3 regions of the Paenibacillus sp. FSL K6-1122 genome follow, and region 1 is predicted to be linked to each of the others. Evidence: predicted binding sites of a transcription regulator. Region 1 holds the regulator's gene; each other region holds the start of a gene.
What was found. Region 1 encodes Rex, which represses fermentation and respiration genes when NADH is low (regulators of the CRP and FNR family bind a similar motif). Its sites were predicted from a motif close to TTGTGAAATATTTCACAA; they were not measured.
Positions count from the first base shown of each region.

Region 2: a site for Rex is predicted at 2,571-2,588, ahead of NSQ20_RS29965 (cytochrome ubiquinol oxidase subunit I). Genes of this name have one in related genera too.
Region 3: a site for Rex is predicted at 2,183-2,200, ahead of NSQ20_RS16470 (cytochrome ubiquinol oxidase subunit I). Genes of this name have one in related genera too.

Region 1 is NZ_CP150272.1:4,470,518-4,474,807, forward strand. It holds gene NSQ20_RS20020 (hypothetical protein) at 1-22, opposite strand, end outside; gene NSQ20_RS20025 (DUF5590 domain-containing protein) at 325-855, opposite strand; gene NSQ20_RS20030 (amidohydrolase) at 893-2,200, opposite strand; gene NSQ20_RS20035 (redox-sensing transcriptional repressor Rex) at 2,187-2,840, opposite strand; gene dinG (ATP-dependent DNA helicase DinG) at 3,060-4,290, opposite strand, start outside.
Region 2 is NZ_CP150272.1:6,743,729-6,748,018, reverse strand. It holds gene NSQ20_RS29980 (glycosyltransferase) at 1-40, opposite strand, end outside; gene NSQ20_RS29975 (glycosyltransferase) at 42-1,037, opposite strand; gene NSQ20_RS29970 (hypothetical protein) at 1,034-2,326, opposite strand; gene NSQ20_RS29965 (cytochrome ubiquinol oxidase subunit I) at 2,710-4,125, shown strand; gene cydB (cytochrome d ubiquinol oxidase subunit II) at 4,070-4,290, shown strand, end outside.
Region 3 is NZ_CP150272.1:3,618,406-3,622,695, forward strand. It holds gene NSQ20_RS16460 (LysR family transcriptional regulator) at 1-382, opposite strand, end outside; gene NSQ20_RS16465 (MFS transporter) at 492-1,883, shown strand; gene NSQ20_RS16470 (cytochrome ubiquinol oxidase subunit I) at 2,278-3,642, shown strand; gene NSQ20_RS16475 (cytochrome d ubiquinol oxidase subunit II) at 3,642-4,290, shown strand, end outside.

The DNA.
Region 1 (4,290 bases):
TAGGCAATACTTTTAGCTTCAAGTGAATTACCCCTCCCAGATTTTGGCCCAACCTACTGGCTTATTGGTATATACGAATATGTGCACATTGACTCCTGCGAGAATTTCGACAGGATTATTTGTTTTTGAATGTAACTTTGAGTACATATCTGAGTATATCACATCGTATATACAATTTCGAAGGCGAAAATATGAATAAATTATTAATTTTAACTATTTAAATCAAATATGTTTACAGACAACACAAAGAACCGGTTCAGTCGGATATCCGTCTGCCGGTTCTTTCATTTCTTTAATTCTCTATTTATCTCACTCTATCTTGTTCTAGCTGTTCGGGAGTGTGTAGACCAGGTCCACCTGTTCTCCGTTGCTAAAACGATAAAAGCGATAGTGGTTATGCGTACCGTCTTTATAATACACTTGCCACACATATATTCCATTCACAACTCCGGGCATGATTCGTTTAATCTCACCGGCAGGAACTTCAGAACTGAAGCGATTGCGTATCTGCGCTTCGGACATGCCATTCTGCAGCAGCTCACTGTGTACAGCGTTTGCACCCTTAACCGGTTGATTGTTTGCATCGAATTTAACCCAGACCATAACATCCTGGTTATCCTTGTTTTTGCCGATCAGGGTCCAGTAGATGTTGTCAGAGCCTTCTTTGTCTCCCCAGATGTACTTGCGCAATTCATCATAGGATGTAATGCCCAGTTGCTCCTGTGCTGCTTGTATGGCGAGCGCTTCTTCCTTGCGTTGGTCCTGCGTGACATGGACGTAATAACGCTGAAGTCCAAACAGAATCAGAACCAGTGCAAGCAGCGAAATCCATATCCACTTCTTTTTTTTCTTCAAAAGCCGAACTTCCTTTCCCTATGATGCTGTCCTGCAATTAACGAGCAAGCAGACCATCAAATGCCAATTGAGACTCACGCAAAATGCGTTCTTCATCCAGCGTCAGACATTCGCCATGTTTCACCACTTGTTTTCCATCCACCCATACGTGCTCAACATCTTTAGCAGAAGCCGAGTAGATTGTATGTGAGATCAGGTCTGTATGTGGATAGAAATGTGCCTGTTCAATGTCCAAGGCGATAAAGTCAGCCTTCATGCCGACCTGGAGTGCTCCGGTATTGTTCAAGAAGATAGATTTGGCACCGTATGACGTTCCGAGTAGTAACGCTTCGCCTGCTGGCACTGCCGTCGGGTCACCAGATACACCTTTGTGGATCAATGCAGCCAGTCTCATTTCCTCGAACATATCCAGGTTGTTGTTGCTTGCCGGTCCGTCTGTTCCGAGTGACACGGTAACTCCTGCTTTCAGCAACGCAGGTACCCGCGCAACACCGGAAGCGAGTTTCAGGTTACTTCCCGGGTTATGGGATACAGCCACATCATGACGGGCCAGAATCTCAATCTCTTCGTCATTCAGATGCACCGCATGTGCAACCAGGGATGGACGAGAGAAAAAGCCCAGTTTCTCCAGATGTGCCACAGGACGCAGTCCATAATCAGCCACGTTCTGCTCGACTTCACGAAGCGTTTCCGACATATGTGTATGAAGGGGAAGGTTTAGGTCGTTCGCGACCTGCACAAGCTTCTCTATGTAGTCAGGAGGGCATGTATATGGTGCATGTGGCGAGATTACGGTTGTAATGCGACCATCTGCCTGTCCATTCCACTCACGCGCAAACGCAGCCGACTCCTCCAGCTTCCGCAATTGTTCTTCCTCCGAGCACAACCCGATTACACCACGTGCCAGTGCTGCTCTAACGCCGGATTGCTCCACAACTTTGGCAACTTGATCCATGTGATCGTACATGTCCAGGAAAGCTGTAGTTCCGCCTTTCAACATTTCAAGCACCGATAGCGAAGTTCCCCAATATACGTCTTCTGAAGTCATTTTCGCTTCCATCGGCCACATTTTTTCCTGCAACCATACTTGCAATGCAAGATCGTCTCCGTGCCCTCTGAGCAACGACATCGCTGCATGACCATGCGTATTGATCAGACCCGGCAGGAAGAACAGTCCTTTTCCATCCACTTTGGTACAATTTTTGTCTTCATCCGGCAATGTCTCACCAATATGCACAATCTTGTCATTCTCAACAACCATGTATCCTTGGACCACGTTCCATGTTGTGCCGCCTTCATTAACAGCAAATTTGCCATTGTGAATTACCCATCTATTTGTTGTCATCTTCCTCGTCGTCCTTTCCAGTATCCAAGTAATAGGCCAAACTAAGCAGATCTGTTGTAAAGTCAGCATGGTGAATGCGGATATGCGGCGGTGTTTTTAGAATGGTTGGTGCAAAATTAAGGATCGCTTCAATTCCTGATTCAATAAGCTGATCGGCTACATTTTGGGCTTCCGTATCCGGAACCGTGATAATTCCGATGCGAATGTTTTCCATTTTAACCGCTTCCGTCAATTCATCCATTGGTTTTACCGTCAAACTGTTGATTTGACTACCTATCTTCGGTCCATATGCATCAAATACAGCAACAATCTTCATGTTGTCTTTCAGATATGCGTTGTAGTTGGACAAGGCTTGACCGAGGTTACCCGCTCCTACCAGAGCTACATTAATTTGCTGATCGATTTTGAGAATGTGACGAATTTTCTCGATCAAATAGGATACATCATACCCGATCCCTTTACGACCAAAATCACCGAAGTAAGCCAGGTCTTTACGAATTTGGGCCGGATTCAGATCCAGCCTCTGTCCAAGCTCTTGAGAAGAAACAGTAGCCACCTCACGCTGATGCAACTCGTTCAAATAACGCAAGTAAACAGGCAGACGTCGTACCACCGCTTCCGAAATTTTATCCGATTTCATTCTTGCTCCCCCTTACCAAGGCCACGATAAAATAATAGATGAAAAGATGAGCATTCTGTATAAAACTCAAAGATAAACGTGACATTTTATACAGAATGCTCCTTGTAATTTAGGTTATAAGTTCTTACGTGCAACTACTTTAATCGGATACGGAAATATATAATAAAGTTTAACGCCAAACGATAGTGTCATGCAATGATATAACGAACAAAACAACCATTATTTTTGTTCATTAGCAGGTTTTTCCAACCACTCGGTAATTCGTGGAACCATCTGCTCCGTGAGCATGTGTTCCATTTTGGGACCAGGTAATGAATATAAAAAGAATTTACCGTAGTACGCTTCAATCACCCGTGTATCATAAACAATGACAATTCCTCTGTCCTTCGCTGTACGCACCAAACGGCCAAATCCCTGCTTGAAACGAATGACCGCTTGCGGCACGGACAGTTTCATGAACGGATTTTTCTTCTGTTCCTGAAGCAGCTCACTCTTGGCTTCCACCAACGGATGATTCGGTGGCTGGAAAGGCAGTCGAACAATAGCGAGACAGGTTAGCGCCTCTCCCGGGATATCTACACCCTCCCAGAAGCTGCTTGTGCCCAGAAGTACCGTTGCTTTGGCATCTTGAAACCTGCGAGTCAATTTGGAACGACTTCCACTGTCAACGCCTTGCCCAAGCAACGAGATGTCGTTGCCAGACAGTGCCTCCTTCAGCGGATCATAGACCTGTCGCAACATCTTGTATGAAGTAAACAGAACCATCATGCGTCCACGCGTAGCAATTGCCGTCTCTGCAAGTGATTGCACCAGCATATTAACAAAGTGCGCATCACCCACACTTCCCTTCACACTCGGGAAATCACGCGGAATCACGAGAAGTGCCTGATCGCGATAGTTGAAAGGTGATGGCAGCATCGACGTTAACAGCCGATTATTCTCAGAGGCTTCCTGTAAGCCAAGCTGCTCAATCATGAACTGGAATGACTTATCTACCGAGAGCGTAGCCGATGTAAGCACAACACTTTTCTTTTTGTCAAAAAATAAATCCTTAAGTTGTGCACTAACATCTACAGGTACGGCATACAGCTGGAGAGATTTACTGCGGAACTGACCGCTGGCTTCCATCCAGTACACCGTTTTGGCATCATCCATACGCATGAAGAAACGTAGATTCTCCTTCAATGTGGTCAGATCTTTCAGCAATCCTGTAATGTCCGTGATCAGACTGTCCGATTGATAATCATCCTGATCCTCTTTCACCTCAAGCAGCAATTTGTCCCCTTTGCGAACCAAATCACCCAGAGTCACATAGATCTGGTTCTCCAGATCCTGCAACTCCTGCCATTTTGCAGGTTTCTGAGATGCTTTCAGACGCAGTGAAAATTGCCCCGTCTCTCCCGGTGAAGCATCACTTCGTTCAGGCAACAGACCAAACAAGGCATCGCTC
Region 2 (4,290 bases), 2.3 Mb from region 1:
CGTCGGTGAAACTATGCGTCAGAATACTCACCACGCCCATCTCACGGTCCCTCCTTCCAGGGGATCAACCGAGGTTCCGGATCGAGAATAGACTCGTAATGTGCAAGATTGCCCCACTCACCGCTAGGATCAATGCGCTTGTAACGCAAATATTTACGAACCCGGTCCTCCAGACTGCCTGCCCATCCGAGATGCTGAACCTTCAATTCCGTGCTGACCCCAGGCAATACCGTGCAGGACAAGGGAAGGCGGGGAACATGATGATTCTGTTGTGGATAAAAATAAGGATATCCAGGCATATACCGTACAAGTGAAGCGGTATGCCGTTTGTGCAGAGACCAGAGATCATCTTCCCGGTAGTGGGTCCGGCCACCCCACATATCGTAGAATCGGAATGCAAACCAGTCCGCATACTCCTGATTAATCAGAGTGCGTATGGCTTTCTTGGCCTCTGAGCTGTACAGCTCATCCGCATCAACTGAGAGCAACCAGTCGGGACATGTTCCCGCAGCCGCTTGCCACAAGGTGTTGCGAAGTCGCCATTCCTCGGCGAACAGTGGTTTCTCCAATACCTCCAGACGGACCACCTTTGGATAGGCTTTGCATATGTCCGGTGTTCCGTCTGTGCTGGCATCGTCCACAATGACGATTTCATCCACGAACTCACTCAGATCATGCAATACTTCTTCAAGGTATCGGCCACGTTCATTGCGAACCTGGAGCATGGCGGTCAGCTTGTTGCCTTTGCTTTTGCGAACCCGACGAATGGAGAAAGGCTCTTTGAATACACTTGTTTCCTCTTGTGTTACAGCAGCATTCTGTTCTGCCTGACCTTGTGAATCATTCCAGTGATGCACTTGGCTTCGGATGTCCTGCGTTGGTTGTGCATGATCCGGGGTGTGATCGCCATTTTCCAATGCGTCTGTATGTGTTCGATCGACTGTTTCGGTTGGCGTGTAAGTGGTTTCGGTTCGGATATTCCTGTGCACCATTGGCCCATTCAACTGTTGTCTACGCTTCTTCGGGTCCAGCATCATGGCACCTCCCCAAGCAATTGCTGTACAGCATGATCCAACAGCTCCAGCTCGACAATCCGGGCCAGCGCATCTTCATCCTCCAGTGCTGTCTCAAGGAAATGTCGGACTGCCCCGTGTCGTTCCCCTCGCAGTGCCAGCGCACTGCCGGATAATTGCTGATAATCCCGGCGACTGGCATCATCCTGAATATCGACTGCATGCACCAGAGCCAGTGCTTCTTCCACACGTCCAGTCTCCTGGTAAATGCGGAATTTCCAATGTCTCGCCGTTTCTCCGCCAAGTTCGTCCAGGATACGCAGGGCGTTTCCGTAATCATCGTTCATACGGAGTAGTTCCGCTCGTACAAGTTGATCCTCTCCCGCCTCAAACCAGCGACAGAGCTGTTCATAATGATGCCGTTCTTGTTCATCGGCTGCACTAATTCCGTACACCCGCAGGGCGTCCTCCAACTGTCCGGACCGGGCATGAATGGCAGACAGGAAGCGATAGTGGGAGACCACACAATCACTGCGACCGTTCAAGACCGCGTGGGTAAAGGCCTCTTGCAGTGAATGGATAGCCCGAGGATCTTCAAGCAAGTACTCATAGGCTGCCAGCAAAAAGGATATCGTCTCATGTGCACCTGCTTTGGCACGCAACTGACGGTAGAAGTCGGCACGTACACTGCATTGAAGCAGGGTGACGCTATCTGGAGTGCCTGACAGGATCTGCCGCAGCGCATGCAAGAAGAGCAGTTCGTAGTCCCGGAGAGGGACTTCGAGATCATCCTTTTGCATCGTACCCGCAGGTGCAGGGTCTTCTCCGCCCAGCCAGATGGCACGTACGCCTTGGAATAACAGCTTCATATAACGTGTTTCGGAGGATGTGCCTACCAGATCGGCGATGCCGACCAGTTTGGAAATACTGCTCTCCCATAGCGGAGATTCTGCTTCGTTTCCAGCAGGCTCAGGGAGCAGGGCAATACATAGCTCAGGCTCCAGCGAAGCTGTAGCCATTAGCCAGTAGGGATGGGCGACTACGGCTACGGTGCGAGGTTCCAGCAATAGCTGCTCAGCCTCAGGGAGGGAGATGATGGTAATGACCGGAGGTACATCTTCTGTTTGCGTCAGGCTGCTGACATAGTAGACCTCTCCCTCGATCGACAGCAGTGCAGCAATATCGGGATAGGGAAAGGATGACCAGCCTCCTTTGCGAGGGAAGAGAACATACCGGACAGGGGGCAGTGTTGTACTGGCCTTATCCAGGCTGGCTTCGGTGTCTTCACCTGGTAGTGGTGCAGGTTTTTCCATGAATAGTTCACCTCACCTTGACTGTAATATGGAGCGTCATTCGCTCTGCATGTGTTTCATGCTTTCACTTCATATGTAAAGCCCTCACGGTACTTCGCATGATATGCCTGAGACTAACATATGGGCATTCCGTCCCAAACATGAGTATCTTCCATGAATAGATGAAGTTGGCAAGCTGTGATAAAAGGCTGAATTTTATCTTTTGTGTGACCAGGATCACTTTTTTTTGCTCTAGAGAGGAAGATTGTGATAATTCTCACATGTATAAAATAGGTAATCTGGCACAATACGTTCATCAACGTATTTGGCGGACAGACAGCGAAGGTGCAGCTTCAATGCCAAATACGCATACTGCGAAGTGAACAGAAAGAAGGGGTAACGGTATGGATCCGATTATGTTATCGCGTATCCAATATGCACTTACAACGATTTTCCATTTCTTTTTTGTCCCGCTATCCATCGGTCTAGTACTGTTGGTTGCGATTATGGAGACGTTGTACGTTGTTAAGGGTAAGGAAATCTACAAAACGATGGCGAAGTTCTGGGGCAAGCTGTTCCTGATTAACTTTGCCGTCGGGGTAGTCACAGGTATTTTGCAAGAGTTCCAGTTTGGTATGAACTGGTCCGAGTACTCCCGATTTGTCGGAGACGTGTTCGGTGCGCCACTGGCTATTGAAGCGCTACTGGCGTTTTTTATGGAGTCTACATTTATTGGATTGTGGATATTCGGATGGGATCGTTTGTCCAAAAAAGTGCATCTAGCCTGCATCTGGCTGGTGTTTGTCGGCACATTCCTGTCCGCGCTGTGGATTCTGGCAGCCAATTCATTTATGCAACATCCTGTTGGGTTTGAGATTAACAACGGCCGAGCCGAGATGAATGATTTCTTTGCACTCATCACGAATGGTCAGTTGCTCGTCGAGTTCCCACATACAATCTTTGGGGCATTGATGACAGGAGCCTTCGTTGTAACCGGGATCAGTGCCTACAAATTGATGAAAAAGCAGGATGTGGAGATCTTCCGCAAATCGTTTAATATCGCGATCATTATCGCTCTTGTTTCTTCATTTGGTGTAGCTTTCTCCGGACACTTCCAGGCGCAATATCTGGTGGAGACACAGCCGATGAAGATGGCAGCCAGTGAGGGCACATGGACAACGACAGAAGATCCGGCACCATGGACGGTGGTCGCTTTTATTGACCCGGATAAACAGGAGAGTACGGGTGAGATCAAAATCCCTGGATTGCTCAGTTATCTGTCCTACAGCAAGTTCTCCGGTAGTGTCAAAGGTATGAAGGAGCTTCAAGCTGAGTATGAACAGACGTATGGACCGGGGGACTACATCCCGCCGGTACGGACAACATTCTGGAGTTTCCGCATTATGATCGCAGCGGGTGGTTTAATGATTGCATTGGCGCTATACGGTACGTTCCTAGCCATGCGTAAGAAGCTGGAGGTCGCTGGAAAGTGGTTTATGCATCTGATGGTGTTCGCCATCTCCCTGCCGTTTATCGCCAATACGTCAGGTTGGATTATGACCGAGGTAGGAAGACAGCCATGGACAGTATTTGGCTATATGACAACCGAAGCCGGGGTCTCGCCGAACGTATCCGCAGGAACGATCCTGTTCTCGACCATCGCTTTTACCGCTGCGTATACGGTTCTCGGAATCGTGATGGTATACCTGTTCGTACGTGAGATCAAAGCAGGACCGTTTGCGGTCGAGAAGCCAGAAGATCACGATGAATCGGCCGATCCGTTCGGCGTGGATGGAGGTTATTCCGTTGTCACTAAGTGAGTTGTGGTTTTTGCTGATTGCCGTATTGTTTGTTGGTTTCTTCTTTTTGGAAGGTTTTGATTTTGGGGTGGGGATGTCTACAGGCATTATCGCCAAAACAGACCGTGAACGTCGGACTCTGATCAACTCGATCGGTCCGTTCTGGGATGGTAATGAAGTATGGCT
Region 3 (4,290 bases), 850 kb from region 1:
TTTCTAACGAAACCATTTGCACATGGAACTGAATATCCGGTTTATTTTTTCGGAATTCCCGCAGTATGCCTGGCAAAGTACTTGCCGTAGTCACCGCCAATTGCAGTGTACCCTGATCCGGGTTGGAGAGGTCAGCGATTTCCCGCTTTCCTTGTTCCAATTCAAATAAGGCTTTTTCAGTTCGCTGAAGAAATGTTCTTCCAAAGTCGTTTAATCGCAGCTTTCTCCCGATTCGATCAAATAAAGGGACTCCCAGGTCATCCTCTAATCGTTGTATCGTTTTGCTCAGGGAGGATTGCGTGACATGCAGCTTTCCCGCAGCTTCCGTAACATGTTCGCATCGGGCCACTGTCAGGAAATATTTTAGTTGAAGAAGTTCCATTTGCACCATTCCTTCATTCCTTCTAGTTCATCAAATCATAACATATAATGCGTTGGAATAAATGAACACGTTCAAGTAAGATAACAGCAGAAGAGAGAGAGGTGCACCAATGAACGTTCGAAACAAAGGATTGATGTTAGCTGTTGGACTCGGAATCATGTTGAATCCGTTAAATTCCTCCATGATTTCTGTGGCTATTTCAAGATTACAACAAGTGTATCAACTTAATTTTACAGCCGTCTCGTGGATTATTTTATCATTTTACATTGCTAGTGCTGTCGCTCAACCCGTCATGGGCAAGTGTAGTGATTTGTTTGGCCGCAGGAAGATATTCCTCATGGGTCTTATTATTGTTTTTGTATCGTCCATGCTAGCTCCGTGGTCTCCCAGTTTTTCGTGGCTCATCGTATTCCGAATCATTCAATCAATTGGCACAAGCATGATGGTGGCTGTCGGAATGGCGATTGTCAGAATGAACGTGACTGAAAAACAAGCCTCCGCCTTGTCCACCTTGGCTATATTCCTTTCTGGAGCGGCTGCAATTGGACCTTTTATTGGTGGAGTATTGATTCATTGGTGGGACTGGCACAGCATATTCTTCGTTAATATTCCGTTTGTCTTGGTGAGTTTTTGGTTCGCCTGGAAAACAATCCCGAAGGACGAGCAATCTCCGTCTATCTCTGGTCACATGTCCATTCGGCAATGGCTTGCGTTAATTGACGCACCAGGTATCCTGATGTTTACGGTAGCTTTGGTGACTCTGCTCATCGGTTTACTTTCAGTAAATTCCACAGGAGATATTTCAACATGGCATCTGCTGACAGGGGGGATCGGGTTAATCGCATTCGTCATGTTCTTCCGACATGAATTAAAAGCAGCCACGCCTTTTATCCCTCTGCGAACGTTTGCCTCATATCCGGAGATGACTTGGGTGAATGTGCAATACATGCTGGTGAACATCCTGTTTTACGCACTTTTTTTTGGAGTTCCTACGTATTTGAAGCAGGTACGTCATCTCAACGAAGTTCATACAGGAATGAGCATGCTAGCTTTGGGGTTATGTTCAGTCATTATTGCTCCGATCGCAGGGCGCTGGATTGACAGATCAGGATCACGGCCAGCTCTGATCGTATCCGCTTCTTTAATGACATTTGGCTCTATATTAATCGTTGTTATGAATGAAACTTCTCCAATCTTCATAATCATTGTTGCCTTAGCTTTATTTGGCATAAGTAACGGCCTAAACGCGGTCGGTATGCAAGCAGCACTGTTTAAAAGCACACCCAAAGAAATGATTGGAGTCGCATCGGGTATTTTTAATACATCACGCTACCTGGGGACCATTTTATCGTCGTTATTGATTGGGATTGTCATGGGAGATACATTTAATGTGACAGGATTTCAGATGCTTGGAATCATCCTTACGGTATTAGCTGCATCACTGATCATCATGAGCGTACGTCGCGAGGCAGGTGCGGTGAGTCCGGAGAAAGTAAAATAGAAAATCTTCCGTGCAATAACACGTTTACACCCAATGAATCAATAGCTCCATTGGGTGTATTTTTTGATTTTCACCAAGTTGTCAGAAAGAGTTGATCCTTTCTTGAACGTTTAGGGTAGAAGACGTGTCTTTGATTGAATTAGGTAAAAATAAAGATATAATAATTTTGATTAATAGGTTTCGTTAGTACTTTAAGTGCATCAATATCAGATTTTAATAGGCATCCAATGATTGTTATTATCGGAGGCCTACAGGAGTAAACGCATTATAGGTGTGGCAAGATATCGTCATACCTAACTTTGTGAAATTTTTCGCAACTCTGCATTGAGCTTGGCCAAATCTGATATTGAATGTTTCTAAATTGAACAGAGTTTGAAAGGAGGCAACACAAAGAATGGCTATTGATACGGTTTTATGGAGCAGGCTAGTGACTGGTTTGACGCTCGGGTTCCACGTGATTTTTGCAACGCTTGGTGTCGGCGTACCTTTGATGATTGCTATTGCAGAGTTCATCGGCATTCGGAAGAAGGATCACCATTACATACTTATGGCAAAGAGGTGGTCCAGAGGGTTTGTCATTTCTGTAGCGGTTGGTGTCGTGACAGGCACAGCGATCTCACTACAGTTGGCCTTGGTATGGCCGAATTTTATGAAACTTGCCGGGAATGTCATTGCACTGCCACTATTTATGGAAGTATTTGCATTCTTTTTTGAAGCAATATTCCTGGGCATTTATCTGTACACGTGGGATCGGTTCAAAAATCCGTATATCCACTGGTTGCTGACTATTCCGATTGTCGCCGGGGCAGGCATGTCTGCTGTTTTTATTACAACAGTGAACGGATTCATGAACCAGCCTGAAGGTTTTGTCATGGAAGCAGGTCAATTCATGGCAGTGAACCCCGTGCAAGCGATGCTGAATACAGCGACGTTCTCCAAAGTGTTCCATGTATTAAGCTCGGCTTATCTGACAGGAGCTGCTCTGTTAGCAGGAATAGCAGCCTTTGCGATGCTGAGAAAAGGAGTGTCGGCCTACCACAAAAAAGGCTTGAATCTCATGATGGCCGTTGTGCTGGTATTCAGTTTGTTAAATTCTTTAGCTGGAGATGTGTCTGCCAAGTTTTTGGCTGAGCATCAGCCGGAGAAGCTCGCAGCTGCCGAGTGGCATTTCGAGACGGAAAGCGGCGCGGATTTGATTTTTTTGGGATGGCTGAATGCAGAACATGAAATTATAGGCGCTCTTCATTTGCCGAAACTGCTCAGTTTCCTTGCCTTTGGAGACTTTAACGCCGAGGTAACCGGGCTGAACGAATTTCCACCAGATGAACACCCGCCCTTACTTGTGCATTATTTATTTGATCTAATGGCTGGTATTGGATTCGCTCTGCTTGCTATATCAAGTCTGTACTTCCTGTTTGTATTCTGGAAGAAACGTAATCAGTTTAACAAGTGGATGCTTCGTATGGTTGCACTGAGTGCACCGCTTGCTTTTCTGGCCGTTGAGATGGGTTGGTTCTATGCAGAGATCGGGCGGCAGCCATGGATCATCCGAGGTTATATGCGGGTAGAAGAGGCCGCTACTTCTTCACCGAGTGTGAGAATTTTATTTTTCGTCTTCTTGCTTCTCTACATCCTGCTAGGCGTTATGTGTGTCGTCGTACTGAGACGGTTGTTCAATAACAATCCTGCTGAACTCGAGATGGAGAAATGGTTGAAGGAGAAGCATGATCAATCAGCCAAGAAAGGGGATCAGGCCTGATGAGTTATGAATTAATTGGTATTTCGGTACTTTGGCTGTTCTTGTACGGCTATCTTATTGTAGCTTCCATTGATTTTGGAGCAGGTTTCTTTGCCTTTTATGCACGCCTGACAAAGCAGGATCATCTGATTAATCGTCTGATCTCCCGTTATCTATCACCGGTCTGGGAGATCACCAATGTATTTTTTGTCTTTTTCTATATTGGTATCGTCGGATTTTTCCCGGACACGGCCTATTATTATGGCTCCGCGCTGCTTGTTCCAGGAAGTATTGCCGTCATTCTACTTGCCATTCGTGGGTCGTTCTATGCTTTCGAAAATTATGGTTCCAAAAAAAGTATCGTGTATTTGTTCTTATATGGAGCTACAGGGTTGCTTATTCCAGCGTCATTGTCAGTGGCACTGACCCTGTCTGAAGGTGGCTTTATTTTGAAGCAGGGAGATACCGTTTCCCTGGATTACTGGGCACTATTTACGAATCCATTATCGTGGAGCATCGTTGGACTGGCGATCGTGTCCGTATTGTTCATTAGTGGGTCATTTCTCACATTTTACGCTTCTCGCGCAGAGGACCATTCGGCATTGAAGCTGATGCGGAACTATGCTTTGTTCTGGAGCACACCGACCATTATTCTCGCGCTGACTGCAT